Regions from separate parts of the Leucobacter allii genome, predicted to be linked through region 1. Evidence: predicted binding sites of a transcription regulator. Region 1 holds the regulator's gene; each other region holds the start of a gene.
What was found. Region 1 encodes LexA, which represses DNA repair genes until DNA is damaged. Its sites were predicted from a motif close to TCGAACANNTGTTCGA; they were not measured.
Positions count from the first base shown of each region.

Region 1 (9,690 bases):
GCGGATCCCGGGCGAACAGCTCTGGGTGAACCCCGACTGCGGGCTGAAGACGCGGGGATACGAGGAGGCGGTCGCGAGCCTCACGAACCTCGTGCGGGCGGCGCGACTCGTGCGGGCCGATGCGGCGCCGGCCGGCGCCGGCACCGCATGAACGGCGGGGCCGGGGCGTGGCCGACGGGCGCGCTCGCCACGGAGCCCGTCGGCTCGCTGCCCCGCCCGGCGCGGCTGCAACGCGCCGTGCTCGACGCGGAGGCCGGGCTCGCGGACCCCGCGGAGCTCGCGACCGAGCAGGAGCGGGCCGTGCGGGACACTCTCGCGCGGATGGCGGAGACGGGCTCGCCGATCCTGAGCGACGGCGAGCAGCGCAGGCAGAGCTTCGCGAGCTACCCCCTGGGCCCCGCGCCGGACCCCGCGGAGGTCACCGAAGGCCCGGTGTTCGCCGTCTTCGCCGACGGGCACCACCGGGTCGTGCCGAGCCTCGCCCGCGCCCCCTTCGCGTTCCGCGCCTGGGCGGCGGACGACGTCGCGCGGGCGCGGACGATCACCGCGCACCCGCTCAAGCAGGCGGTGGTCTCGCCGTCGATGCTCTCGCTCATGGTGCCGGAGGGCGGGATCGGCGCCCACGCCCGCGAGGACATCCTCGACGACATCGTCGCCGGCTGCGCCGAGGACATCCGCCGGTGCTTCGCCGCGGGAGCCTCCCGCGTGAGCATCGACTTCACGGAGGGTCGCCTCGCCCTGCGGCGCGACATCCGCGCGCCGTGGGCCGGGCCGGAAGCGCTCGGAGGCTTCATCGGGCTCATCAATCGCGTGCTGGACCTCCTGCCGCCCGAGCATCGCGCCGCCGTCGGCGTGCACACCTGCCCGGGGAACGACCAGGACTCGGCGCACAGCGCCGAGGTCGACTATGCGGAGCTGCTCCCCGAGCTCTTCCAGATCGAGGCGGGGTACTTCCTCGTGCAGGCGGCGGGGGAGGCCGAGCCCGACCGGGTGGCGCGGCTCATCGGCAGGCAGTTGCGCTCCGGCGCCGGGAGCGGGCGCGGACCGCGCGTGCTCCTCGGGGTCACCGATCCGACGAGCCCGAAGCTCGAGACCGCCGAGGACATCCGCGACCAGCTCGTGCGGGCGGCGCGGTTCATCGATCCCGAGCGGCTCGGATCGACGGACGACTGCGGCTTCTCGCCGTACCTCGTCGACGAGAAGCCGCGGCACGGCTCGCCCGACTTCGCGCGGGACGTCGCCTTCGCGAAGATCGCGGCGCGCGTGCGGGGCACTGCGCTCGCGACGGCCGAGCTCGCGGGCGCGGCGTCCCCGGTGCTCGCGGTGTCTGCGGTGCCGTCGGCGTCCGCGGTGCCTCCGGCGTCCGCGGTGCTGCCGGGGCACGCGGTCCCGTCGGCGTCCGCAGCTCCCGGCGCGGGGAGTGCGGGATGAGCGCCCTGCTGCTCACGGGCAGCGCGCCGACCCGTACCCGGTTCTCCTTCGAGGTCTTCCCGGCGCGCAGCGGAGCTGCGGCGCTCGCGCTCGGCCACGCCGTGCAGCACCTCTCGGCGGCCGGACCCGACTTCATCTCGGTCACCTACGGCGCGAACGGCTCGAATCGGGACGCCTCGCTCGACCTGCTGCGCTACCTCCGCGACCGCACGAGCGCACTTCCGCTCGCCCATCTCACGACGGTGGGCGAGACGCGGGAGGCCGTACGGCGCGCGATCCACGGGATCCTCGACGCCGGCATCCACGACTTCCTGGCGCTCCGCGGCGATCCGCCGCGCGGCAGCGGCGAGGCCGACGCCGCCGTTGCCGGATCCCTGAGCTCGCGGGAGCTCGTCGAGCTCGTCGCCGAGGCCCGCGCGGATCGGCCCGCCCTCACGAGCGTCGGCCGGACGGCGGTCGCTGCCTACCCGAACGGCCATCCGCTCTCGCGCTCGCGCTCCGAGGATCTGGACTGGCTCGTCGCGAAGCAGGAGGCGGGGGCGCGGTTCGCGATCACGCAGCTCTTCTTCCGCGCCGAGGAGTACCTCGGCTTCGTCGCCGAGGCGCGCGAGCGCGGCCTGCGCATCCCGGTGCTCCCGGGGCTCATGCCCGTCTCCACGAGCGCGCAGCTGCGGAAGGTCGCCTCCCTCGCGGGGCGTCCGGCGCCCGAGGGGCTCGTGCGCGCGCTCGACGCTGCCGGCGGGTACGCGCCGGAGCTCGGGGTCGAGCACACGATCGGACTGGCCCGCGAGCTGATCGCGGGCGGGGCGCCGTCGATCCACCTGTACACCTTCAACCGCCATGAGCAGGTGCTCGCGGTGCTGCGCGAGCTGCATCTGCTCGCCCCGGACCCGGTGCTCCGGGCCTCGTTCGCGGCGGATCGGGCTCGCACGCCCCCAGGGAACTCGCGAGACCCTGTGTAGCTCGCGAGACCCCATGTAGCTCGCGAGACCCTATGTAAGGAAGCGCGAATTTCGTAGGGTCTCGGTGCTTTCATAGGGTGTCGGCGCTCCCGTAGGGTCTCGCGACCGCGACCGCGACCGCGATCGCGGTCGGGATCGCGGTCACGGTCGGGATCGCGGTCGGCGTCGACCGCTCGGCGAGTGCGAGTCAGACTGAGCGGAACACCGCCACGACGCGACCGAGCACCTCCGCGTGGTCGCCGAGGATCGGCTCGAACGCGGAGTTCCGGGGGAGGAGCCAGGTGTGGCCGTCACGGCGTCGGAACACCTTCACCGTCGCCTCGCCGTCGAGCATGGCCGCCACGATGTCGCCGTTCTCCGCGTCGCGCTGCTGGCGCACCACGACGAAGTCGCCGTCGCAGATCGCCGCATCGACCATCGAGTCGCCGACGACCTTGAGCATGAAGAGCTGCCCGTCGCCGACGAGGCTCCGGGGGAGCGGCACGAGCTCCTCGACCTGCTGCTCCGCCGTGATCGGCACACCGGCGGCGATCTGGCCGACGAGCGGCACGTAGGCCGCCTCCTCGGGCTGCTGCTGGGGCGCGTCGGCGACCGCCCCGGACGTGCCGGCGAGCTCGACGAGGATCTCGAGCGCCCGGGGGCGGTTGGGATCGCGCCGGATGTAGCCGCCGAGCTCGAGCCTGCTGAGCTGGTGCGTGACGCTCGAGAGGGACGAGAGGCCGACCGCGTCGCCGATCTCGCGCATGCTCGGCGGGTAGCCGCGCGACTCCACGGAGCGGGCGATGCACTCGAGGATGGCCTGCTGCTTCTCGCTCAGGGGCTTCGGGGGGCGGGGCGCGGCTCCGGTGCTCATCGCTGTCCTTTCCTGCCCCTGCGGGCTGCGGCGGGTCCGACACGGTGAATGTCGGTGGTCCCTGTTCAAATGATCCCGTCGTTCGAAACCCTAGCCGCAGCGTTCGAAGACCGGCAAACAGATGTTCGAGTGTCGCGGAAAAAATCGGAACACATCTTCGATTGCGGCTTGCAGGGATCGAGGATCGAAGATATATTCGAAACAGATGTTCGCACGGCGGCCGCGTCGCCGTCGTCGGATCGGAAGGAGCCCCTCATGAGTGCACAGGCGATGCCGGAGCAGGATCTGCGTGGAGCCGTCGGGGCCGTGAGGCTCCGGCTCACCCGTCGCGGTCGCGTCGTGCTCGGCGGGCTCGCGACGATCGCGGTCGCGGGAGTGCTCGCGCTGCTGGCGACGTTCAGCGCACCGCAGGCGGTCGCCTCCGATGCGGCGTCCGGCGAGTCCTTCCCCTACGTCGTCGTGCAGTCCGGCTCCTCGCTCTGGGAGCTCGCGACCGCGCTCGATCCCGCGGCGGATCCGCGCGACGTCGTCGCGGAGATCGTGCGGCTGAACCAGCTCGACGGCTCCGGCGTCGATGCGGGACAGCCGCTCGCGGTGCCCCTGCGCTACGCCGAGAGCCCCGTCGCGGTCTCCGCGGAGGAGCTCGGCCTCTGAGCCGACGCTCGCTCCGTCTCGACGGTCGCACCGTTTCGATGGTCACGCCGACGGGTCGCGCGCACCGACTCGGTGCGCGCGTCGCGCGCCGCCCGGAGTCGGCATCCCGGCGCGGACGGCCCGCGTGTTCGCGCGTCCGGCCCGCGTAGACTGGGGCGGTGACCAGCCTGAGCGACCTCCCACTGCGCGCATCCCTCGTCGGCAAGGAGCCCTACGGCGCCCCGCAGGACCCGGTGCCGGTGAGTCTCAACGTGAACGAGAACACCCATCCGATCCCGGAGGAGGTGCTCGCGGATATCACCGCCTCGCTCGCCGAGGCCGTTCGCGGCGTGAACCGCTACCCGGATCGGGAGTTCGGTGAGCTGCGGACGGCGCTCGCCGGGTACCTCGGCCACGGGCTGGACGCCGATGGGCTGTGGGCGGCAAACGGCTCGAACGAGGTGCTGCAGCAGATCCTGCAGGCCTTCGGGGGGCCCGGCCGCACGCTGCTGAGCTTCACGCCCACCTACTCCATGTACCCGCTCCTGGCTTCGGGGACGGACACGGGCTGGATCCCCGTCCCGCGACCCGCGGACTACGCGCTCACCGCGGAGGGCGTCGCCGCCGCGCTCCGCGAGCATCGGCCCGACATCGTCATCCTCTGCGGGCCGAACAACCCGACGGGCACCCCGCTCGAGCGGGACGTGATCCTCGCCGCCTACGACGCCTTCGACGGCATCCTCATCGTCGACGAGGCCTATCAGGAGTTCGACGCGGAGCGCGAGAGCGCCGTGTCCCTGCTCCCCGGGCGGCACCGGCTGCTCGTCTCGCGCACCATGAGCAAGGCGTTCGCCTTCGCCGGCGTGCGTCTCGGCTACTTGGCCGCGGATCCCGCCGTCATCGATGCGCTGCGGCTCGTCCGCCTGCCGTACCACCTCTCCGCGCTCACCCAGGCCGCCGCCACCGCCGCGATCCGGCACGCGGACGCCATGCTCGCGACCGTCGCGGACATCCGCGCCCAGCGAGATCGCCTCGATACGGCCCTCACCGAGCTCGGCTACACCGTGCATCCCTCCGGGGCGAACTTCCTGCTCGTCGGCGGATTCCGGGATCCCTCGGCGACCTTCGCGGCGCTCCGGTCGCAGGGCATCCTGATCCGCGATCTCGGGATCCCGGGCCACGTGCGCATCACAGCCGGCACCGAAGCCGAGACCAGCGCCGTGATCGAGGCGATCGCGGCCCTCGGGCCGGGCGGCGCCTGAGCGCGCTGCGGGCCCGCGCCTGCGCTCCTCCCGGATAGACTGGCCGCATGACCGCCGACCCACGCACCGCAGCGCTCGAGCGCGCCACGAGCGAATCGCAGATCAGCCTCAGCCTCGACCTCGACGGCTCGGGGGAATCCGACGTCGAGACGGGCGTGCCCTTCTTCGATCACATGCTCACCGCGTTCGCACGGCACTCCCTCACCGACCTGACGGTGCGGGCGAGCGGGGACGTGCACATCGACGTGCACCACACCGTGGAAGACACGGGCATTCTCCTCGGCCAGGCCATCCTCGCGGCGCTCGGCGACAAGGCCGGGATCTCCCGCTACGGCGACGCGCTCGTGCCCCTGGACGAGGCGCTCGCACAGGCCGTCATCGACATCTCGGGCCGCCCCTACCTCGTGCACTCCGGCGAGCCGGCGGGCTACGAGTTCCACCTCATCGGCGGCCACTTCACCGGGTCCATGGTGCGTCACTTCTTCGAGGCGCTCACCCTCAACGCGCGGCTCACCGTGCACCTGCGGCTCGTCGAAGGCCGCGACCCCCATCACATCGCCGAGGCGGAGTTCAAGGCCTTCGCCCGCGCGTTCCGCGAGGCCAAGGCGCTCGACCCCGCCGTCGCGGGGATCCCGTCGACGAAGGGCGCTCTGTGACGGTGAAGCGCGTCGCGGTGCTGGACTACGGGTCCGGCAACGTGCACTCGGCGGTGAAGGCGCTCGCCCGCGCCGGGGCCGATGTCGAGCTCACCCGCGATCCGGCGGCCGTGCTCGCCGCGGACGGGCTCCTCGTGCCCGGCGTCGGTGCGTTCGACGCGGTCGTGACGCAGCTGCGCGCCGTGCGCGGCGACGAGCTCATCGACCGCCGTCTCGCCGGCGGGCGTCCCGTGCTCGGCATCTGCGTCGGGGAGCAGGTGATGTTCTCCCGCGGCATCGAACGCGGTGTCGAGACGGAGGGGCTCGGCCAGTGGCCGGGCACCGTGCGCGAGCTCCGCGCCCCGGTGCTGCCCCACATGGGGTGGAACACGGTCGAGGCTCCCGCGAACTCGACGCTCTTCTCGGGAATCGCGGAGGAGCGCTTCTACTTCGTCCACAGCAACGCGGCGACCGAGTGGAGCATCGAGGGCCGCACCGAGGCGACCCGCCCCATCGTCACCTGGGCCGAGCACGGCGAGCGTTTCATCGCGGCCGTCGAGAACGGCCCGCTCAGCGCCACCCAGTTCCATCCCGAGAAGTCCGGCGAGGCCGGCATCCAGCTGCTGCGCAACTGGATCGCCGCGCTCTAGGCCGCGCTCCCTCCCGCATCCGAACAAGGAGACCCCATCCCATGAGCGAGCTCGCACAGGGCCCGAAACTCCAGCTGCTCCCCGCGATCGACATGGTCGACGGGCGGGCGGTCCGCCTCACCCAGGGCGAGGCCGGCACGGAGACGAACTACGGCAGCCCCGTCGACGCCGCGCTCGACTGGATCGAGCAGGGCGCCGAGTGGATCCACCTCGTGGACCTCGACGCCGCCTTCGGGCGCGGCAGCAACGTCGCGGTCGCGCGCAAGATCATCAAGCGCGCCGGCGGGGTGAACATCGAGTTCTCCGGCGGCATCCGGGACGACGCGAGCCTCGAGGCGGCGCTCGAGATGGGCGCCCGGCGCGTCAACCTCGGCACGGCGGCCCTCGAGAACCCCGAATGGACGCGCTCCGTCATCGCGCGCTTCGGCGACCAGATCGCGGTCGGCCTCGACGTGCGCGGAGAGACCCTCGCGGCCCGCGGCTGGACCGAGGAGGGCGGCAACCTCTGGGAGGTGCTCGAGCGCCTCGAGGACGCGCACTGCCCGCGCTACGTCGTCACCGACGTGACGAAGGACGGCACGCTCCGCGGCCCGAACATCGACCTGCTCACCCGGGTGTGCGCGCGCACCGACCGTCCCGTGATCGCCTCAGGCGGCGTGTCGAGCCTCGACGACCTCGCAGCGCTCCGCCGGATCGTCCCGCTGGGCGTCGAGGGGGCCATCGTCGGCAAGGCGCTGTACGACGGCGCATTCACGCTGCCCGCCGCGCTCGACGTCGCCGGAGGGGACGCGTAGGCCCCGTGGCCATCAAGAAGCTCCCCTCGACCGGCGACGCGCCGCGCGCCACCGGCGTCCCGGAGAGCCTCGTCCCCGGGGGAGCCGCGGACTCGGCGGGCTTCCCCTGGGAAGGACGGACCTTCGACCATCACGGCACCGCCTTCGCCGGCGACGACGGCTCCGGCCCCGCCGCGGTCGTCGATGCCGTCGCCGAGGTGCGCGCGGCCGCGGCGCTGACCGCGGGGGCCCGGACCGCCGGCGACTACTGGGATGCCGTCGTACGGCTCGCGGGGGCCCATGCCGCCGTGATCGCCGCCCTCGGCAGGGAGCGGGTGCTCGTGCCCATGCTCGCGGACGCCGGAGCACTCGGGACGACGCCGGACGGACGCACCGTGGAGAAGTCCCAGGAGCTGTCGATCGTGACGGTCGCCGCCCCCGACGGCCGTCGCGTGCTGCCCGTCTTCAGCTCGACCGCGGCGCTCGGCAATTGGCACGCCGAAGCGAGGCCGATCCCGGTGCCGGGGGTCCAGGCCGCCGTCGCGGCGGCCCAGGAGCGGACCGACCTGCTCATGCTCGACGCCGCCGACGCCGAGCGGGAGTTCGGCATCCGTCGCCCGGCCCTGCGCGCGCTCGCGCTGGGGGAGCGGTACCTCCCCGCCTGGGCCGATCCCGAGGTCGAGGACGCGTTCGACGCCTCCGCGGCCGATGAGCGTGAGGTGTCCGCCGTGTGGCTCGCCCCCGCGGACCCCGAGTCGCGCCTCCGCCTCCCGGACGTCGACGTGCGGCTGAGGGTCGTCCCGGGGCTCGACCCCGACGGGTTGCGCGCGCTCCTCGGCCGGCTCCAGGAGCGCTGGGCCGGCTCGGCCGTCATCGCCGACCGGGTCGACTCGATGCGCGTGCGCCCCGTCGCCGAACGCTGATCCCGGCGCCGAGCGCCCACCGTGGCGCCGGGCGCTGATCCTGGCGCCGGGCGCCGACACCGCGCCGAGCGCCGACCCCGGCGCCGGGGCTCACCACACGGCGAGCAGGAGCACGTAGCAGGCGGTGCCCGCCGCGATGCTCAGGAGCGCGCGTCGTCGGGCGAGGAGGTGCACGGCGACCGTGACGCCCGTCGCGATCACGACGGGCCAGACCCGCTCCGGGCGGCCGGCGAGCTCGCCGCCGAGCACGACCACGGCCAGGATGAGCAGGATCCCGGCCGGCATCCACCGCCCCAGGGACTGCACGAACCGCGACTTCCGCAGCGGCTTCAGCGCGGCGAAGGGCAGCGCCCGCAGCGCGAGGGTGATGAGGCCCGCGACGGCGATGGCGGCGATGACGTACCCGGTCGACGGCGCGGCGAGGGCGACGCTCATGCGTCCGCCCCGCTCGCCGCGGATCCCGGATCGCCCCGCCGCGCACCGTCCGTCGCGCTGCCGGCCGCCCCGCCCGATCCGCCGTCGCGCGACCCGCCGCTCGGTCCATCGCGCGACACGTCGCCGTCCGGCCCGTCGTCGCTCCCGCGCGCGAGGACGAAGCGCAGCGCGAGCAGCGCGGTGTACACGATGAGCGCCGCCGGCAGCGCCTGGCCGGGGAACGCGAGGAGCGCGACGCCGACCGACAGGCCCGCGAGCAGGAGCGACGGGACCTCGTTCCGGCTGCGCGCCGCGTCCAGCGTCATGACGACGAAGAGCGCGACGAGCGCGAACTCGAGGCCCTCGAGACGAGCCGGGAGGATCCCGGCGAGCGCCACGCCGAGGAGGCCTCCAGCCACCCAGTAGGCCTGCATGAGCAGCTGTCCCGCGACGATGCGGGCCGAGCTCAGCTGTCCGGCGGGCAGCAGCACGTACGTCGCGTATGCCTCGTCGATGAGCGCGTAGACCGAATAGGCGCGGGGGATCCCCGGGGAGACCCGGTCGAGGGGGAACGACAGCGCGTAGAACACGTGGCGGAAGTTCATCGCGAGGACCGTCACCGCGATGGTGAGGATCGGGGTGGTCGCCGCGAGCAGGCTCACGAGGAGGAGCTCGACGGACCCGGCGAAGATGCCGATCGACAGCGCCGGCGCGACCCATCCGGGGAGCCCGGCCTGCACCACGAGCACGCCGAGCGCGACGCCGAGCGGAAAGATGCCGATCCCGACGCCGAGCGAGTCGGCGACGCCGCGCGCGATGCCCGCCCGCCGGGAGCGCGGCACGAGCGGGCTCAGTTCACGGGCCCCGTGTACTTCTCGCCGGGGCCCTGACCGATCGGATCCGGGATCGTCGAGGCCTCGCGGAAGGCGAGCTGCACCGAGCGCAGTCCGTCGCGGAGGCTGCGCGCGTGCATGTCGCTCACCTCGGGCGCGCCGGCCGTGATGAGGCCGGCGAGCGCGTTGATGAGCTTGCGGGCCTCGTCGAGGTCGGTCTGGGACTCCGGGTCGTCGGCGAGCCCCACCTTGACGGCCGCCGCGCTGAGCAGGTGCACGGCCGCGGTCGTGATGACCTCGACGGCGGCGACGTCCGCGATG
Region 1 covers NZ_CP095045.1:1,123,782-1,133,471, forward strand. Annotated here, with positions in the region: gene metE (5-methyltetrahydropteroyltriglutamate--homocysteine S-methyltransferase) at 1-151, shown strand, start outside; gene MUN78_RS05205 (uroporphyrinogen decarboxylase/cobalamine-independent methonine synthase family protein) at 148-1,431, shown strand; gene MUN78_RS05210 (methylenetetrahydrofolate reductase) at 1,428-2,393, shown strand; gene lexA (transcriptional repressor LexA) at 2,581-3,246, opposite strand; gene MUN78_RS05220 (LysM peptidoglycan-binding domain-containing protein) at 3,502-3,900, shown strand; gene MUN78_RS05225 (histidinol-phosphate transaminase) at 4,059-5,141, shown strand; gene hisB (imidazoleglycerol-phosphate dehydratase HisB) at 5,189-5,797, shown strand; gene hisH (imidazole glycerol phosphate synthase subunit HisH) at 5,794-6,426, shown strand; gene priA (bifunctional 1-(5-phosphoribosyl)-5-((5-phosphoribosylamino)methylideneamino)imidazole-4-carboxamide isomerase/phosphoribosylanthranilate isomerase PriA) at 6,468-7,220, shown strand; gene MUN78_RS05245 (SseB family protein) at 7,226-8,122, shown strand; gene MUN78_RS05250 (branched-chain amino acid transporter permease) at 8,213-8,557, opposite strand; gene MUN78_RS05255 (AzlC family ABC transporter permease) at 8,554-9,378, opposite strand; gene MUN78_RS05260 (DUF1844 domain-containing protein) at 9,387-9,690, opposite strand, start outside.

Region 2 (9,690 bases), 760 kb from region 1:
CGTGCACGGTCTCCGGGTAGACCCACTCGACGCTCCCGCTCTCCGCGCCCGGCCGCGGCCGCAGTTCGGGGACCGGGATCGCGGCCTCCGCGACGAGGGGCGCGGCGATCGCGTTGGCGACGTCCAGCACCTCACGGGGGTTCCGCCAGCTCGTCGAGAGCGTCAGCGTGGCCGGCGGAACGGGACCGTCGCCCGATGCGTCGCCCGGCCGACCGCCGACGCTTCCTCCGGAACCGCCTCGGCCGGTGCCGGCGTCCCGCTCGATGCCGGCGTCCCGACTGGTGCCGGTGCCCCGCTCGCTGCCGGTGCCTCGACCACCGCCGCGAAAGTCGGCGTGAAAGGAGCGCAAGCCTGCAGCGGAGGCCCCGCGCCAGCCGTAGATCGACTGGTGCGGGTCGCCGACGGCCATCACCGACCCGCCGCGGAAGATCATCGAGAGGAATCGGGTCTGCCCGACCGAGGTGTCCTGGACCTCATCGAGCAGCACCGCCCGGTGGCGCCGGCGCAGCACCGAGACCCCCTCGGGCGAGCGTTCGAGCGCGCGGGTGGCTGAGGCGAGCTGATCCGAGAACTCGATGACCCCGCGTCGCTGCTTCTCCTCCGCGTAGGCGCGGGCGAGCCGGGTGATGAGCGGCGTCTCGGCGAGCGCGGCGACCGCGTCGCGCACCGGAGCGTAGACCTTGCCGCTGGCGCTGCCGCGGTCCCGCTCCTTCTCGTCGTAGGGCAGAGCAAGCGCACGGCCGAACTCGGCGACCACCTGATCCACGCGGTCGAGCGAGCTCAGGTGGTCCGAGACCGCGTGATCGAGGCCGAGCACGTGGCGGACGAGCTGAGCGGTCGAGAGCGTGCTCGTCGGGAGTTCCGGGTCTCGGCTCGCGAGGATCACCTCGCGTGCGATCCGCCACGCCGTCGCCTCGTCGATGACCGCCGCGCCCGGCGCGATTCCCGCGGCGATCCCGAACTCCTGGAGGACGCCCGAGGCGAAGGCGTTGTAGGTGCTCACCTCGGGCATGTCGAGGCCGTCCCCGATGTGTTCTGCGAGCTCCGCCGCCCGGGCTCCCTCACGCGGTGCGAGGAGGCCGCGCGAGGCGGCGTCTTCGAGCCGCGCGACGAAGACGGCGAGCCGGCCGGAGATGCGCTCGCCCAGTTCGCCCGCGGCCTTCCGGGTGAAGGTGAGCCCGAGCACCGCGTCGGGGGCCGCGAGTCCGTTGGCGACGAGCCAGACGACGCGGTTCGCCATGGTCTCGGTCTTGCCGCTGCCCGCACCGGCGACGACGAGTGCGCTGCCGCCGAGCGGATGCTCGATGACGCCGGTCTGCTCCGGCGTCGGGAGGAGGGGCGGCTTCGGCGGTTCCGCGAGGATCTCGGCGATGCGCGCGGCGGAGAAGACGACGGTCGCGGCGGACGCGGCGTTCACGGGTGGCTCACCGCCCGAATGATGTGGAGCCGGCAGGCGCCGGGCTGGTGCGGATCCGAGCAGTGATGCTCGACGCGCGCGGTGAAGGCCCCGCCGGCCATAACCTCTGCGATGCGCTCGACGCGTTCGAGGAGCTCCGTGCGCGCCGCCGCATCGATGGGCTCCTGGACACGTTCGACGTAGCCGGCGGCCTTGGCGGCGTCCGGGTGCACGTAGAGCAGCCGCGCGCCGCCGCTGCGCGCCGCCGCGAGCAGCGCCGCCGCCTCGGCCGGCGCGACCGCGGCGGACCCCGCGCGCCCGACCCGACCGACTGGGACAGCCGGCGCGGCAGGAGCCGCGGGCACGGCCGGATCCATGGTCTCCTCCGGAGCGGCGGGCCCCTCCGGAGCTGCGGGACCGGTCGGACCGATGGGCTCCGCCGGAACCTCGGGCCCGGCCGAGTCGACCGCGTCGTCTCCGAGCACGAACGCGCCGAACTCGATCCCGAGCTGGTACGCCTGCAGCTGCGCGTGCGTCTCGGCCTGCGCCTTCGACGGGAGTGCGCGCCCGGTCTTGAGGTCGAGCACCGTCACCTCGGCCCCGCCGTCGGCCCGTTGCCTGAGTTCGAGGCGGTCGGCCATGCCGCGCAGCTCCGCGTGATCGAGCGGGATCCGGAACGGGGCCTCCGTGCCGATGAGCCGGCGGTCCGACCCCGCGAAATCTCGGAGATAGGCGGCCAGCCCGCTCGTCATCGCGGCGGCGAGGCGCTTCGCCCGTTCCGACTCCCAGTCCGCGTCGAACGGCAGCTTCCCCCACTCCGCCAAGACGGCGTCGAGCAGCGCCTCGGGGTCGGGGTCCCCGGCGGTCTCGAGGGCGTGGTGCACGAGCGTGCCGAGGCTCGCCTGCACGCCGCCGCCACCGCCGCCGAGGCGGGAGATCGCCCAGTCGAGGGCGCAGGTCTCGGCGCGCTCGAGCTGCGAGGGGCTGACCGGCACGCGCTCGTCGGGGTCCGTGAGATCGTGGAGCGGCGCCTCCGTGCTCGGCGGCAGGATGCCGTACCACTCCTCCGGTCTGGCGCCCGGCACCTCGTCGCGGGCGAGCGCCACGAGCGAGGCGAGGGCCGCCTCGTCGTCAGGATCCCGTGTGAGCCGTCGACGCATCTCCGCGGTGGCACCGCGCAGCGTGAGACGCACGCTCGGCAGCCCGTCCCGTCGATGGGCCGCGCCGAAGCCGAAGAAGGGGCTCGGGTGCTGATCCTCGTCGGCGACGGCGACCACCAGGAGCTCCCCCGTGGTGCGGGCGCAGGCTTGGGCGAAGAGCCGCAGTTCATCGTGCACGGTGTCGCGACGCGCGGGGGGCAGGGCCTCGCCGCCGCGCAGCCATCGTTCGAGTGCGGCCGTACCGAGCAGCGAACCGCGCGCGCGGAGGTTCGGCCAGGCGCCGTCCTGCACGCCGATGACGGCCACGATCGCGAACTCGCGGCCGACGGTGCCCTGCGGCGTCGTCACCGTTACCGCGGCGCGCTCGCTGCGCCGGGCCAGCGTGTCCTCCGGGACGGTGCTGGCGAGCAATTCCGTGAGCAGCTCGGTGATGGGCTGCTCGCTGTCCTGCTCCTCATGGCGCTGCAGCGCGAAGAACAGCCCGAGGACGGCGTCGAGCGAGCGATGCGCGTCGTCCGCGCGGACGCCGCGGCCGTCGAGCGCGTCATGCTGCCAGCGCTCCGCCAGACGCGTGCCGTCCCAGATCGCCCACAGCGTCTCGCGCGGTGTTCCGCCTGCCGCGTGCACCCGGGCTCCGGCCGCGGCGACGCGTCCGAGCCGGCGGAGGGCGCGCCCGCCGGAGCTATCGACGACGGGGTGCTCCCCCGGTGCCGAGAAGGCGTCGGCGACGAGCGCGTCGACGTCACGGACGGCGCGATCCTCGTCCCTGGCCATTCGGCGCTCCTGCAGCACGAGCGCCCCGCGCAGACGACGGACGGCAACGGGATCGAGGCCGCCGATCGCTCCCCCGACGATCCGCAGCACACCCTCGGGTGCGAGCTCCTCGATGCCCAGGGCGTGCCGCAGCAGTGCGACGAGCTCGCGCACGATCTGATGCTCGCGCAGCACGATGCCCCCAGCGGCGAGGCCGGTCGGCACCTGGTGGGAGGCGAGGGTGCGCGCCACGCGCGCCGCTTCGCCGCGGCTCCGGCAGATGACCGCCATCTCGCTCCAGTCGACGGGCCGGTTCCCGGTCGAGAACGCCGCGCGCGCCGGTGCGTCGCCGGGATCCGCCGAGGCGGGCTCATGCCCCGCCGGGCCATCGCCGGGCTCCGCCGGATCGGTGCCGAGCTCCGTCGGATCGGCGCCGGACTTTGCCGGATCGGCGCTGGGCTCCGCCGGATCGGCGCCGGACCCTGCCGAATCATCGCCGGCCTTCGCCGGATCGGCGATGCCGAGGTGCCGCGCGCGGAGCCGGTGCGCGATGATCCCGAGCTGCTCGGCCGGGGATGCCGCGACGGCGAACTCGACCGTGTCGTCCCCGTCACCGCGGGCGATGGCGCCGCCGGGTACGGCGCGGCCGCGGGTGATCGCGCCGAGCGCGCGATCCGCGCCGGCCTCACGGCCCTCCCTGGTCGTGCCGGACTCGCGGCCGGACCCCGCGAGGGTCCGCGCGTCCGCAGCCCGCTGCGCTCCGGCTCCCGCCGCACCGATCCGCGTGGTGAGCTCACGGACGAATCCGCGCACGACCGCGCCGTGCCGGTGCACCGTCTCGAGCACGACCGTCTGCTCTCCGGAGGATTCGGTCGGTCCGCCGCGCCGCACGGACGCCGCGCCGGCTCCGCGTCGGCGGAGCTCGTCGGTGAGGCGGGCGAGCACCGCCGTGCGTTCTCCGTGGAACGCGCCCGTGGCGATGTCGGGGTCGCCGAACACCCAGATGGCGCTCCCGGCGTCGGCGCACGCGGCGAGCAGGGCGAGCTCGCCCTCCCCGAGCTCCTGCGCATCATCGACGAGCAGGAGCCTCGGAACCGGCACCCCGCCGGCGCGGATCGCATCCGCGGCTTCTCGCAGCAGGGCGCTCGAACTGACCTCCTCGGGGCGGTCGACGGCGAGCCGAGCCGACACCTCGGCGATGAGCTCGAGCCCCGCGCACCACCGCGCGACCACGCCCGGATCGGCGACGCGGCTCTGAGCCTCGCGGGATGCGGCCGCTCCGGCCTCGTGGAGCACCCGCAGCAGCTCCGCGGGACGCCACGCGAAGTCATCGGCGACCCGCCAGAGCTCTCGGAGCTCGGCGCGGAACGTCGGGCTCCGCATCACCTCGGCCGGGAACTCCGCGAGGGCGGCGGCCGAGCTCGGGGCGGCGGCCGAGCCAGCGGCCGCAGCCGGCGCGATGGCGGGTTCCTGGGCGACCGAGGATGCCGGCGGGACAGCAGATGCCCGTGGGATAGCGGATGCCGGGCCGGCAGAGGCCGTATGCGCCCGATCCGCTCGGACCCCCGGTACGGCAGCACCGGCTCCGAGCATCGCATCGATGACGGCGGCGATCGCCTCGTCCTGGGCGGTGCCCGTGAGCAGACGCGGCGCCGCGCGCCCGGCGCGGGCTGCGGCGTGGGAGAGTACGGAGAAGGCGAGCGAGGCCGCGGTACGCACCGGTGTACCGCCGAGCGCTCGCGCGATCCGCCGCCCGATGCCGGCGCGGAGATCGGCGGCCACGGCGCGGCTCGGAGCGAGCGCGAGCACCGAGGACTCGTCCCAGCCCTCGCGGTCGAGGAACCGACCGTACGCCTCGACCAGCAGGGTGGTCTTCCCGCTCCCCGGGGCGCCCAGGATGCGTGCGTGCCGATCCGGATCGAGTTCCAGGACGCGGAGCTGCGATGGATCGAACGAGGTCATGCGCACAGCCTACTGACGACGTCCGACACCGCCACGGAGCGCACGCCGGCGTCGCCGCGGCTCCGCGCCCGGCGGTCCGCGCCGCGACATCGGAGCTCCGAGCAGCAGGGGGTCCGATGGTCGACCGGCTCCTTCGCCTCGCATCGAACCGGTGGTCCCGGACACCGGATGTTCCCTCGGTCGCCCCTTCGGAGGTGCGGTTGGACTTCCGGGATCCGGTCCTCGCGGTGCGGCCCTCCGAAGGTGCCGCGCATAACGCCGTGGCGGCGAACCGCGGCATCGACGAAGCCGTGAGCGCGGAGAGGGGCCGCATTTCCGCCGTGCCGAAGCCGAAGAGCTGCGTGCCAAAGCCGACGGGCCCCGCTCCCGGGGAACGCCTGCCCTCGCGGACTCCGCGCGGTGCCCTCACGCCGCCCCTCGAAGGCCGGGCGGCCTCACCGGGGATCTCGACCGGTACCAGCGACGCTCAGGATCGATCCACGCCGGGGGTCGCAACCGCGGGGTCGCATCCACCATGCGGATCTCCCAGCCGGAGACGTCGAGGCTGCGGTGGTGGTACCAGCAGAGCGTCACGCCGTTATCCGTGTGGGTCGCCCCGCCCCGGGCATGCTCCTGGACATGGTGGATCTCGCACCAGCTCGCCGGGACCGTGCAACCGGGGATGATGCAGCCGCCGTCGCGGACCGCGATCGCTCGCCGCTGGTGCGCCGAGAAGATCCGCTGCGGACCCCCGAGCTCGACGATCCCTCCGCCTGCGTCGAGCACGACCCGCTGCGCCGCTCCCGCGCAGGCCGAGTGCCGCACGGAGCGGAGCGGGATCGGTGAGAGCGCCCCGTCGTGCCCGTGCACCCAGCCACTGCCCTCCCCCGATTCGAGGGCGTCGGCTTCGACCTGGACCAGCACGGTCACGGGGGCTCCGCCGAGCCGCGGAACGTCGGGTTGCCGGGCCGCAGCCGCCAGGACGGCGGCGAGCGCGTCGTGGCGGCGCTGATCCGGCGTGCGGGCGAGCATCTCCGCCGACGCGCCGGGTACGGGCTCCTCGCCCGCGCGCTCCTCGGGGACGAACCGGCCGGGGAAGCCGTCGTCCGCGTCAAGGTACCGGGTGCCGGAGCGTTCGGTGTCGGAGCGTGCGGCGCCGGAACCGTGGGGCTCGGGTTCATCGATGTCGGAGCGATCCGCCCCGGGATCACCCGCCTCCGAGCGGCCCGGATCGAGCGGATCCGCACCGGACATCGGGAACCTCACGGCTCGCCGCGCAGCGCCCGGAGCGTTGATCGCGTCGAAGAGCCGGGAGAGCAGCGCCGCGGTCTCAGGGAGCAGCGCGCCGGAGACGGGGACGAGTCCGTGGCGCTCCCGCCCGAGACGGAAGCCGCGTCGCTGCTCGAACCGGGCGTCGTCCGGTGCGGCCCCGTCCTGATCGAGCGCGTCGCCCCACGCCCGGCAGAGGACGCGCATGCCGTCGTCGTCGACGGCGAGCGCCTCCTCCGAACCCGTCGCCGCCGCGACCATCTCGCGTTCGGCGACGTCCAGCTGCGCCGGCGATGCTATGCCCTCCGTACGCGCCAGCGTCTCGGAGACGAGCGCCGAGCACTCCGCCGACAGCACACCAGCGCCGAATGCGGCGGCGACCCGCGGATCCCGCGCGGGAAGCGCCTCGCCGAGCAGGCTGGTCCTGGGCACGACGCGCTCTGCGAGCCGCATGCGCCGAGCGAGCGTCCGCGAACTCGCGGACGTCACCCGCCTGAGCAGTTCCGTCGCATTCCGGCAGCCCCGCCGCGCCGCCAGCGACTCCGCACCGAGCGCGGGGTCGCAGGCCGCCCTGACCCGTCCCGCCAGCACGACCTGTGCGTACTCCACGTGCCGGGCGAGGCGCTCCATCGCGCGATTCGCGTCGAGCAGCGCCTCGTCACTCACGATTCCGCCGGCAGGATCCTCCCTCGAGCCGCCCGGGCCGTGCAGCCCAGCGTCCCGGAGCGCCTGCGAGAACTCCGCGGAGAATCGATCGAGCCTCGCCGCCAGCGGATCCGCCACCGCACCCCTGGGATCCCCGTGGTCTTCGGGACCGGGTGAAGCAGCTGCGGTGCTGAGTTCCATGCTCTATTCTCTCACGCATCACGCCAAAAATCGAACATATGTTCGAAGCTTCTCTACTCGCGCCGCGACCGATCGCATCACGTGCGGCGGTGCGCTGCTGGCGAACGGGAGGCAGTCCGAGAGGACCGATCCCCCGCCCGCCCATAGACTCGAAGATGTTGTGATCTGCGGCCGTTTCGGGCCGCACGACCCGAGGAGGCACCCGTGGAAGTACGCATCGGCATCAAGCACTCGCCCCGCGAGCTCTCGTTCGAGACCGAGTCGACCGCCGAGGAGGTCCGCGGCCAGATCGAGAGCGCGATCGGTCAGGATTCCGCGCTCCTCGCCCTGTCGGATACGAAGGGGCGCCAGTACCTCGTCGACACGGAGTCCATCGCCTACATCGAGCTCGGCGGCGAGAGCGGTCGGAAGGTCGGTTTCATCAGCTGAGCACCGCCGGCGGCGGCCGCCAGGCATCGGCTCGGCGTCCGCGGTCGCGGCGAATTCGCTGCTCCGATCGCCCGCGAACCGCGGCCGCAGCGCCCACGAACCGCGGCCGCCACGCCCGCCAACCGCGGTCTCGGCAGCCCCGAGCCGCGACGTCGTCGGCCCACCGGCCGCAGCGCGCCCGGACCGATCCCGCATCGGCGCCGGGCGCGTCCGTGTTTCAGCGGTCATCGGCGGTGCGCCGCCGCTGCCGGATCGTCGCGCTCCGCCGCTCAGTGGTTCAACGCGCGGAACTCGTCGCGCACCGCGTCGAGCAGCGCGTCGGCGACCTCCCGCTTCGTCCCCTCGGCCGCGACCGCCACGCGGCCATCGGCGTCGAGCACCTGGACGATGTTCTCGCCGCGCTCGAAGCCCTCGTTCCACCCGACGGCGTTGACGGCGAGCAGGTCGACGCCCTTCCGCGCGAGCTTCCGACGCCCGCGCTCGAGGAGCTCCTCGTCGCTCTCGACGGTCTCGGCCGCGAAGCCGACGATCACCTGCCCCGGTCGCCGCTCGCGGACCAAGCCGACGAGGATGTCGGGGTTCTCCACCAATTCGAGCGTCGGCGCCGCGCCCGGAGAATCCTCCTTGCGGAGCTTGTGCTCGGCGACATCCGCCACGCGGTAGTCCGCGACCGCCGCCGCCATGATCACCGCCTCCGCGCCGGACGCCGCGGCGCGCGCGGCCGATTCCAGCTCGGCGGTCGTGCCGACCGGCACGGTCCGCACGCCCGGCCGATCCTGCACCTCGGCGAGCACCGAGTCGTCGATGTTCGCGGCGAGCAGCACGACCTTGGCGCCGCGATCGGCCGCGGCCGCCGCGACGGCGACGCCCTGCCGGCCGCTCGAGCGGTTGCCGAGGTAGCGCACCGGATCGATGGGCTCGCGCGTACCGCCGGCGGTGACGAGCACCCGCAGCCCCGTGAGGTCCGCGGGCCGGGGCGCCTGAGCCGGATCGGCCGCCGCGGGATCGATCTGGCCGAAGTCCGCGGCGGAGGTCTCCGCATCGGGGAGCGCCGGGACGGTCTCGGGATCCGCGGCGGCGCCACCGGTCCCCACGGACTCCGCACTCGGGCCGGCGGCATCTCGAGCGGCATCGGCAGCCCCTCCGCCGGCATCGGCGAGCAGCTCGCGCACGCGCTCGGCGATGGCGTCGGGCTCGCTCATGCGCCCCGGCCCCGTGTCCGCGCCGGTGAGCCGGCCGCTCTCGGGGCCGACGAAGGCGACGCCACGCGAGCGCAGGATCGCGACGTTGTCCTGGGTCGCCGGGTGCTGCCACATCTCGGTGTGCATCGCGGGCGCCACGAGCACCGGAGCGCGCGTCGCGAGCAGGGTGGTGCCGAGCAGGTCGTCCGCGAGGCCCGCCGTCATGCGCGCGAGCGTGTTCGCGGTCGCCGGCGCGACGACGACGAGATCCGCGCGCTGCCCGAGCGCCACGTGGCGCACCTCGGGCACGTCCTCGTGGACCGAGGTCGTCACCGGGTTCCGGCTGATCGCTTCCCAGGTCGGCGTGCCGACGAAGCGCAGCGCATCCTCGGTCGGAACGACATGCACCTCGTGCCCCTCCTCGACGAGCAGACGGGCGAGCGCGACGGCCTTGTACGCGGCGATCCCGCCGGTGACTCCTAGCACGATGTTCACGGGTCCATCTTCGCATCACGGGCGGCGCGGGCGCGCATCCCTCGCGCGATCCGCTCGTCCGCGGGCCCGGAGTCCGCCTTCGCCGTGCTCCTTCCCTCCCGCTCGCAGCCACACATCTCTGCCCCGCCGAGCCGCGCGGCCGGGATCCGGGTCACTGCGGCAGGGTGCCACTGCGGTCCACCCTGTCTGAGCGACCCGGATCGCTTGATGAGGGCAGGGG
Region 2 covers NZ_CP095045.1:1,885,963-1,895,652, forward strand. Annotated here, with positions in the region: gene MUN78_RS08825 (ATP-dependent helicase) at 1-1,417, opposite strand, end outside; gene MUN78_RS08830 (PD-(D/E)XK nuclease family protein) at 1,414-5,271, opposite strand; gene MUN78_RS08835 (HNH endonuclease signature motif containing protein) at 5,677-7,365, opposite strand; gene MUN78_RS08840 (DUF3107 domain-containing protein) at 7,570-7,794, shown strand; gene MUN78_RS08845 (bifunctional phosphopantothenoylcysteine decarboxylase/phosphopantothenate synthase) at 8,064-9,470, opposite strand.
Region 2: MUN78_RS08835 (HNH endonuclease signature motif containing protein) is a predicted target of LexA. The motif match lies at 7,396-7,411, and genes of this name have one in related genera.

Region 3 (9,690 bases), 1.3 Mb from region 1:
CTACTTGACGAGCGGGAAGAGGATGGTCTCGCGGATCCCGAGCCCCGTGAGCGCCATGAGCAGGCGGTCCATGCCCATCCCCATGCCGCCCGTCGGCGGCATGCCGTGCTCGAGCGCGCGCAGGAACTCCTCGTCGACACCCATGGCCTCGTCGTCGCCGCGGGCCGCCTCGGCCGCCTGCTGCACGAAGCGTTCCCGCTGCACGACGGGGTCGACGAGCTCCGAGTAGCCGGTGGCCAGCTCGAAGCCGCGCACATAGAGGTCCCACTTCTCCACGACCCCGGGGATCGTGCGGTGGTGCCGGGTGAGCGGGCTCGTCTCGACCGGGAAGTCCATGACGAAGGTCGGCCGCGTCAGCCCGTCCTTCACGAAGTGCTCCCAGAGCTCTTCGACCAGCTTGCCGTGGTTCGGCAGCTGCACCTGGACGCCCTCGGCATCGGCGATCGCCTGCAGGTCGGGCACCGGAGTCTCCGGCGTGATCTCGCGCCCGGCCGCCTCGGAGAGGGTGCCGTACATCGAAATCCGGTCCCAGTCCCCGCCGAGATCGAAGAGCGTGCCGTCGGCCCACTGCACCACGTGCGTGCCCTCCCGCTCGGTGCCGACGTTGGCGGCGAGCGCGGCGTTCTGCACGAGCGCCTGCGTCAGATCGGCGATGCCGTGGTAGTCGCTGTAGGCTTCGTAGGCCTCGAGCATCGCGAACTCGGGGCTGTGCGTCGAGTCCGCGCCCTCGTTGCGGAAGTTGCGGTTGATCTCGAAGACGCGCTCCAGTCCGCCGACGGCGGCGCGCTTGAGGTAGAGCTCGGGGGCGATGCGCAGGTAGAGCTCCGTGTCGAAGGCGTTCGAGTGCGTGATGAACGGTCTGGCCGAGGCGCCGCCGTGCATGGTCTGCAGCATCGGGGTCTCGACCTCGATGTAGTCGCGCTCGGCGAAGGTGCGCCGCAGGCTCGCCATGGTGCGGGCGCGGGTGACGACGTTGCTGCGCGCCTGGGGCCGCTGGATCAGGTCGAGGTAGCGCTGGCGGACCCGCGTCTCCTCGCTGAGCTCCGCGTACATGTTGGGCAGGGGCATGATCGCCTTGGCCGCGATCCGCCACTCGGATACCATGATGGAGAGCTCGCCGCGCCGGCTCGAGATCACCTGGCCGCGCACGAAGAGGTGATCGCCGAGGTCGACGAGCTCCTTGTAGCGGGCGAGGGATTCCTCCCCCACCTCGGCGAGGCTCACCATCACCTGGATGCGCTCGCCGTCGCCCGCCTGCAGGCTGCCGAAGCAGAGCTTCCCGGTGTTGCGCTGGAAGACGACGCGGCCGGCGATGCCGACGGTCTCGCCGCTCTCCTCACCGGTCTCCAGCCGCCCCCACGTCGCCCGCACCGCGGGGATGGTGGTGGTGACCGGCACCGACACCGGGTAGGCGCCGCCGGCGAGCTCGGCGCCCTCGTTCAGCCGGTCCCGCTTCTCGAGGCGCACGCGCTTCTGCTCGAAGACCTCGGCGGCGCCCGCCGCGTCGGCGGCCGGAGCCGTGGTCTCGGCGCCCGGGGCGCTCGGTGCTGCGGCGTTCTGCTCGCTCATCGGGATGGGGTCCTCCATGCTGGCTGGCGTACCGATCCATCCTAGCTTCCCCGTCAGGCTTCGGGATCCGGCTCGGCCCCGGGGCCGGTGTGAGCCGCGAGGAGCGCCTCTTCGACGGCGGCGCGCACCACGCCGCCGACCACCCGGTCCGGCTGCGCGAGACCGAGCTCGCGCAGGGCTCCCGCGGCCTGCCGCACGACGGCGCCGGAGAACTCGACGGCGGCCGCCATCGCCTCGGCGTAGGCCGGCCGATCCTCCTCGCGCACGATCACGGGTTCCGCTCCCATCTCGACCGCGAGCGCCTGGCCGATCGGCAGTACCGGGCCCGGCGCCGTGACCGCGACCGCGGCCCCGGCGAGCCGGCTCAGGTCGAGGCTCGTGCCCGTGAAGACGAGTGCCGGGTGGAGGGCCAGCGGGATCACTCCGGCGGCGAGCGCCGGGGCGAAGACGCCGAATCCGTGCTCCGGCGCGGTGTGGACGGCGAGCTGGCCCGGCTGCCACGCCCCGGTCGCGGCGAGACCGGACACGAGCGCCGGGAGCTCGGCGCCGGGGATCGCGAAGAGCACGAGCTCCGAGCGGCGCACGACCTCGGCGACCTCGAGGACCGGCACTCCGGGGAGCATGCTCTCGGCGCGCTCGCGGCTCTCCGCGCTGACGGCGCTGATGCCCGTGATCGCGTGCCCGGCGCCGGCGAGGGCGCGCGCGAGGACGGGGCCCACCCGGCCGGCTCCGACGACGCCGACGCCGAGCCGCGACGCGCTGGCCGCGGACGCCGAGGGCCCGCTCATGGGGCCCCCGGGACGTTCCCCGGGGCGTCCCCGGGGACGTCCCCCGGGACGTCGGCGAGCCGGGCCGGGCCGTGCGGCTCGGCCCCCGCCGCGCGAGGCGCCGGAATGCCGGTTCCCGCTTCGGCGACTCGAGCCGGGGGGCGCTCCGGGAGTCGATCCTGAGCGTCGGAGAGCTCGCGCGCCTCGGCGTTCTGGATCCGCAGCACGTCCGCCTCGAGCACGTCGAAGAGCTCGCGAGCGGGTTCCAGCGCGATGCCGCGCATCTCCATGCGCACCGGGCCGAGCACCGTGTGCGCCTGGAGCGAGGCGAGCCCGAGCCAGCGGTGGACGAGCGGGCGGCGCAGCTGCACGGACTGGGCCCGCACGAGCGGCATGATCGAGAGGGAGCGGGTGAGCGCGCCCCGCCGGATGCGCAGCGTCGCATCGGCAGAGCCCGTCTCCGCGACGGCGACGCCGGCCCGACGCCGGCCGAACCACAGCACCCACCCCGCGCGCGGCCCCGCGCCGAGATACCCGGTGCCGGCGCCGCTCAGCGCGTCCCGGAGCGCCGCGATCCCGCGCTCGTCGTCACCGACGCCGGGCAGCAGCGCCTCGATGACGCGCAGCACGTCCGCCTCGGTCCCGACCGGCAGCACGACGTTCTGGGTCGCGTTCTGTCCGCCCTGCGCGACGGAGTGCCCGGCCGTCGTGATCCGCGCCCGCCACCAGCCGAGCGGCCGCCACAGCAGCGGCTGCCGCGCCTCGACCGCGTGGATGCGACCGAAGGGGATGGACTCGGTCATGGTCGAGGTGAGCCCCGAGCCGGTGCGGATCGCATCCCGCCCCCGGGAGAGCGCGAAGTTGAAACCCTTGTTGAACTGGCTGAAGACGATGCCCACCATGACGATGCCGAGCGGGATCACGGTGAGGATCAAGGCCGGCTCGAAGACGGCGCCGCCCGCGACGACGAGGACGGCGATGAGCATCACCACGACCGCTTCCCAGCCGAGCGCGATGCTGCCGATGAGGCGCCCGAGCGGCACCTTCACGAGGGCGTCGGCGGCGAGCGCGGCCGGGTCGATGTCGAAGTCCGCGAAGTCCTGGGCGCGCGCGGAGAGCCGATCCCCGGCCGGCGCGTAGGGACGGCCGTCGATGCCGACGGCCGTCGTCGCGGGATCGGGGGTCGCGCCGCTCGCCTCCGCCGCGCGGTCCCCCGACGCGACCGCATAGTCCCCCGATGCGAACGCGTTATCCCCCGATGCGGCCGCGCGCGGAGCCGCCGCGGTCTCGGGCGTCTCGCTGGGGCCGGGGAATCCGCCGGGCGCAGACCCCTCGCCGCGCTTCACGGCCGCGCGCCGCACGATCTGCTCCCGCACCGTCTTGGCGTCCCCGTGCGCGAGGTAGGCGAGTTCGACCTTGCCGCCCTGACCGGCGGTCACGATCTCGATCTTCGTCAGCCCGAAGGCGCGCGCGAGGAGGGAGCGCTGCAGGTTGACGCTCTGGATCCGCTCGAGCGGTGCGCGTCGGTGCGTGCGGAAGAGCACCCCGCGCCGGGCCTCGACGTCGTCCTCGCCGATGCGGTACGTCGCGAAGCGCCATGCGACCCAGGAGAAGACGATGATGAGCACGAGCACGAGGAGCACCCCGCCCAGCACGAGCAGCAGGAGCCCCTCGGCCGCGAGGTACTCGTAGAGGTCGACGATGTCGCCCTCGCCGTTCATATCGACCTCGACGCCGCCGCCCGTGAAGCGGTCGGAGAAGAAGAGGTTCACGAAGTGATCGCGGAAGTTCGCGAAGACGATGCCCGCGACCACGATGAGCACGACTCCGCCGCGCAGCAGCGGCGAGAGCGGATGGAGGCGCCGCCACCCCTCGGCATCCGCGTTGCCGGGCAGCGCGGCGTCGGAGATCGCGGGACCGCCGGCCTCCGTCACAGGCCCGACCTCCGGGTCTCGGCGAGCGCGACGAGCCGGTCGCGCAGCGCCTCGGCGTCCTCGTTGCGCAGACCGGGCAGCTGCACCCCGGTCGCGGCGGAGGCCGTCACGAACTTGAGCGTCGCAAGGCCGAGGGCGCGCAGCAGCGGCCCCCGCGTGATGTCCACGAGCTGCAGTCGTCCGTACGGCACGGCGACGATCCGCTCGAACATGATCCCGCGCCGGAAGAGCAGATCGTCCTCGCGGAGGATGTAGCCGATCGCGCGGACGCGCCGGAAGGCGAACAGGGCATTGACGAGCAGCGCCGCAGCCACGATCGGGAGGATGATGCGCGGCGGCAGCGGAGCGTCGCCGGAGGTGGCGACGAGCACGATCACGAGTGCGGCGACGACCGCGAGCACCAGGAGCAGGTTGATCGCCAGATCCGCCCAGGCGTAGGCGGAGGACACCCGCTGCCAGGCCGGGACGTCGTTCGGGGGGACGGCGGACTCGCTCGACGGCGCCGGGGCGTTCTTCGCTTCCTCGTTCACGCCTCCAGCATAGGAGGTACGTCCGACGCCCGCCCCTCGCGCCGCGTCGGCTGGAGCCCCGCCTCATGTCCGTGAGTGACCGGCGGCCGCGCCTCGGGCTCAGCGCTCTCCGAACCATGATGCGCCCGCGTTCCCGCGTGCGGCGCAGGCCGATGCGCTCGAGTCGCACGGCGTCGCGGTGCACCGCCCCCCCGGTGCGGCAGCGGGCGACAGCGGGGCCGGGCGGCAGCGGGCGCTCCGGCGCGTGCCCGCGTGCACTCCGGCGCGTGCTCGCGTCCGCGCGGGCCGGGAGCGTTCTCGGCGCTGTGAGGGCAGACGGTCCGGCGCGGGATCCGGCACACGATCCGGACCACGCAACGGCGCGCATTTCATTCGAACATATCTTCGATATTTCGCCCCGAATGTGAGAGAATAGAGCATGGACCCGAACCCCGAGCTCGACCTCCGAACGGCCATTCCGGCCGGGCTGTCGGAGGGGTGCGCGGTGGTCGATCCGGAGGACCCTCCGGCGGGCGATGTCGCCGGTGCGCCCGGGTTCCGTCTGGCGATCGCGAGCTTCGATGCGGCGATGTCGGATCTTCCGGAGTCCCCGTCGGATGACGAGTTGCTCGCGGCGGTCGCCGAGGTCGAGAGCCTGTCGCGTCGGGTCGAAGCTGCGCAGGTCCGTCTTGCGCACCTCGTGAGAGCGGCGAGCGCCCCCGGCCTCGGGGCAGAGTCGCTCGCCCGTCGGCGCGGCTGTCGCGGAACGATCGAGCTGCTGCAGCACACGACCGCCGCGTCCGCACGGACGCTGTCCCGGCGCCTGCGCGTCGCGGACCGGGTGGCTCCGCGCCTCGGCATCATCGGCGAACGACTCGACCCCGTGAACGAATGCGCCGCGCGCGCCTTCGCCGAGGGCCGCCTCTCCCTCGAGTGCACGGATCTCGTCACCGGCGTCCTCGCACGCACCGAGCTCGCAGCCGACCCCGAGCATCTGGCGGTCGCCGAACGCGAGATGGTGGCGGCGGCGACCGGCGACGGCGGCGAGCTCCCCCTGCACGACGACAGCATGCGGACGGTCGCCCGCGTCTGGGGCTCGTTCCTGGATCAGGACGGCGAGAGTCCCGGCGAGACCGTGGCGGAGCTCAAACGCGGGCTCCGCTTCGGTCGCGAGCGCCGTGGGCTCGTCCCTCTCCACGGCGCGCTGCTCGCGGAGACCGCAGCGCTGCTCGGCAGGCTCTGCGATGCGATCAACGCCCCGCAGGCCTCGCGGCGTCCCCGCTTCGCCCCCGTCGAGGCCGCCTCGCCCACGGCGGGCACCGGGGCAGAACCAGGCGAGGCCGCGCATGGCGGGACCGCGGAGCGCCGCGACGACGCCGTCCTCGACGCCGACGCGTTGACACCGACCGACCCCCGGACGGCGGATCAGCGCCGGCACGACGCCCTCGCGACATTGCTCGCGGCGGCGGCGAAGCAGGCCGAGACCCCGCAGCTCGGCGGCGCTCCCGTCACCGTGCTCGTGCAGGTCACGGCGGAGGAGCTCTCGAGCGGGGACGGCGCGGGCTGGGTGCACGGCCCCGACGGGGCGCCCCTGCCCGTGCCGATCAGCACGGTGCGGCACGCCGCATGCGCGGGCGCAGTGCAGCGGGTGACGCAGGACACGACGGGCCGGATCATCGGCCTGGACTCGCCCCAGCGCATCTTCTCCGCTCATCAACGGCGGGCGATCACGGTGCGCGACGGCGGATGCGTCATCCCCGGGTGCACGGTCGCCGCCGCCTGGTGCGAGGTGCACCACGTGGCCGAGCACGCCGCCGGAGGGCCGACGCACACGGACAACGGCGTGCTGCTCTGCTGGCACCACCACCGCAGTCTCGGCTCTTCCGGGTGGGAGGTGCGCATGCACGACGGGATCCCCGAGGTCCGCCCGCCGTACTGGACGGATCCGAGGCGCCGGTGGCATCGAGTCAGATCCCCGCTTCGACCCCCGGGGCTCGCCCGGAGCGCGTAACCCTCGACCCGCGACCCCGTGCCGCGCTCGACCCGCTACCCGACGGCTCCCGCACCGCGCTCATGCGGCGACCCTGTGATCCTGTGATCCTGTGATCCTGTGATCCTGTGATCCTGTGATCCTGTGATCCTGTGATCCTGTGACACCGTGACACCGTGACACCGTGACACGCTCGCTCTCGGACCCGGTGACCCTGTTGCTCCCGCACCAGGTGTGCACGGCGACCCGGTGTCTCCGCGGCTCCCGCACCGCGTTCGCACGACGACGGCGACCGCACTGGCTCCCGCGACCCCGACCGCGCGTCTCGGTCCCCTCCTGTGCGTGATCGGCACCGGGCGGGCGCATGCGTTCGCCCAGGGGCGCGGTTCAGGGCTTCCGGTAGGCCGCCTGGTCGACCGGACCTCGCCCAGGGTCCGTCTCCCCCTCGCCCGCACCGCCGTCCTCGTCATCGGGAGGGATGCGGCAGGCGTGCTCCGCGTATGCGGCGCACGCGACGAGCACGGCGCCGGCTCCACACACGATGAGCATGGGTAGCCACGTCGCCACGGGTGCGGGAATGCTCCGCCCCAGCAGGGAGAGCGCGAGCCCCGCGCCGAATCCGCCGAGCAGGGCGCCGACGAGCTGCCCAGCCCGCGCCGCCGCCAGCAGCCGGACCGCCTGGAACGGGTTGACGCGACCCGTCCGCCCCGCGAGCGTGCGCCGCAACCGGATCGCAAATCCAAGCAGCACCGCACCGATGAGCACGAGCGTGATCGGCAGCGAGTAGGGCGGCACGAAGGGCGCCGCCCCCCGACTCGACAGCGCGAACTGCACGAGGAGCCCGATCGCGGCGCCCATCGCGGCGGCCGCGACCGCGGCGAGCGGGTTGCTCCGCTCGAGCCTACGCATCGGCACCCTCGGCACCCTCGGCGCGCGCAACGTCCCCGGCGCCCGCGACGTCACTCTCACCGTCGGCACGCTCGGCACCCACGACCGCGCCATCGGCATTCTCGTCGAACGGCCGCGTGGTGTCGCCGACGCGGGCGAGGAGCTCCGCCACTCGCCCGTGCCCCATGAGCACGGCATCGGGCTCGAGCGCCAGCCACGGGGCGAGCACGAAATCCCGCTCGTGCGCCCGCGGATGCGGCACGGTGAGCCGTTCGTCCTGCACCACGCGACCGCCGTACAGGATCAGGTCGATGTCGAGCGTGCGGTCGCCCCAGTGCACGTCGCGCACGCGCCCGTGCACCGCTTCGACCTCCTGCAGGAGATCGAGCAGCGCGTGCGGGGTGAGCGTCGTCGCGGCTCGGGCGACCCCGTTGAGGTAGCGAGGAGCCTCGGGATCCGGGCCCGAAGCCGTGAGCGCGATGGTCTCGCGCAGCGGCGACGCCGCGAACTCGCGGATTCCCGGGGCTGCGGCCAGCTCGCGCTGCGCCGCGCGGATGGTCTCTCCGCGATCGCCGAGGTTCGCCCCGAAGGCGAGCAGCACGGGGACGAGCTGGGCGATCACGCGTCGCCCCCCGCCGAGCGCACGACCGTCACGGCGACGTCGGCGAACACGGCATCGATGGGCGCCTCGGGCTTGTGCACCGTGACGCGCGTCGAGACGACGCCGGGGAAGCCGAGCGCGATCTCGGCGACGCGCTCCGCCACCGTCTCGATGAGGTCGACGGGATCGCGCTCGACCCCGGCCACGACGGCCTCGGCGAGCTCCCCGTAGTGCACCGTGCGCTCGAGCGCGTCACCCGCAGCGGCAACGGCGAGATCGACGGCGAGTTCCACGTCGATCAGGAAGCGCTGCCCGCGCTCCCGTTCGAAATCGAAGACTCCGTGGTGGGCGAACACCTCGAGGCCGGTCAGCGCGATCCGATCCGCCGGGACGGCCGGTGAGGCCGGCGCGACAGGAGCGGCGGGGACGGCCGGCGCGTCGGGCGCACCCGGCGATGCTGGCGTGCCCGGCAAAGCTGGCGCGACCGACGCCGCAGGCGCACCGGCCGCCACAGGCGCACCGGGCACCGCGGCCGCACTCGGAGACGCCGCCGCACTGGGCACCGCAGCCGCATCTGGCGAGGCGGGCCCGGATCCCCCGGCCCCGGATCCCGCCGCAGACGCTCGTGGAGTCCGGGCCGCGCCCGCCCCCCACGCCGCCTCGATCGCGAGCGCCTGCAGCGTACCGGCCACGTCGTGCACGCGCACGCCCCAGGCCCCGGCCCGCGCCGCGAGCGCGCTCACCACGGCGGTGGCGAGATCCCGCTCGTGCACCCCGGGGGCCAGCCCGCGGCCGGCGCGCACGCGCTCCGGCAGCCCGGCCAGGGCATCGGCGAGCATGCGCTTGCGCGAAGCGCCGACGAGCACGGGGTATCCGCGCGCCGCGAGCGCGTCGAGCCCCGCGAGCAGCTCCCAGCCCTGCGCTCCGGTCTTGTCGAAGCCGAGTCCCGGGTCGAGCACGATGCCGCCCGGATCGACGCCCGCCGCGACCGCGGCAGCCGCGAGCCCCTCCAGCGCGTCACCGACCTCGGCGACCACGTCGCGGTAGTCCGAACGCCGATGCGCCGGGTCCGGCACGCCCCGCCAGTGGCCGATGATGAAGCCGACCCCCCGCTCGCGACTCGCCTCCGCTGCGACGCGGAGCATGTCGGGATCGTGCAGTCCTCCGGAGACGTCGTTGAGGTACCGGGCGCCCGCCGCGACCCCGGCCGCGGCGGTGGAGGCGTGGATCGTGTCGAGGGACACGGCGATACCCTCGGCCGCCAGTGCCTGGATCACCGGGAGCACGCGCCGCTGCTCCTCCTCGGGAGCCACGGGATCGGCCCCGGGACGCGTCGATTCGCCGCCGACGTCGACGATGCCGGCGCCCTGTGCGACGAGTTCGCGTCCGCGGCTGATCGCGGTCGCGGCGATCGCGTAGCGGCCGCCGTCGC
Region 3 covers NZ_CP095045.1:2,426,922-2,436,611, forward strand. Annotated here, with positions in the region: gene lysS (lysine--tRNA ligase) at 1-1,569, opposite strand; gene MUN78_RS11290 (DUF2520 domain-containing protein) at 1,623-2,357, opposite strand; gene MUN78_RS11295 (PH domain-containing protein) at 2,354-4,270, opposite strand; gene MUN78_RS11300 (PH domain-containing protein) at 4,267-4,800, opposite strand; gene MUN78_RS11305 (HNH endonuclease signature motif containing protein) at 5,219-6,790, shown strand; gene MUN78_RS11310 (DUF3180 family protein) at 7,157-7,678, opposite strand; gene folK (2-amino-4-hydroxy-6-hydroxymethyldihydropteridine diphosphokinase) at 7,671-8,279, opposite strand; gene folP (dihydropteroate synthase) at 8,276-9,690, opposite strand, start outside.
Region 3: MUN78_RS11305 (HNH endonuclease signature motif containing protein) is a predicted target of LexA. The motif match lies at 5,173-5,188, and genes of this name have one in related genera.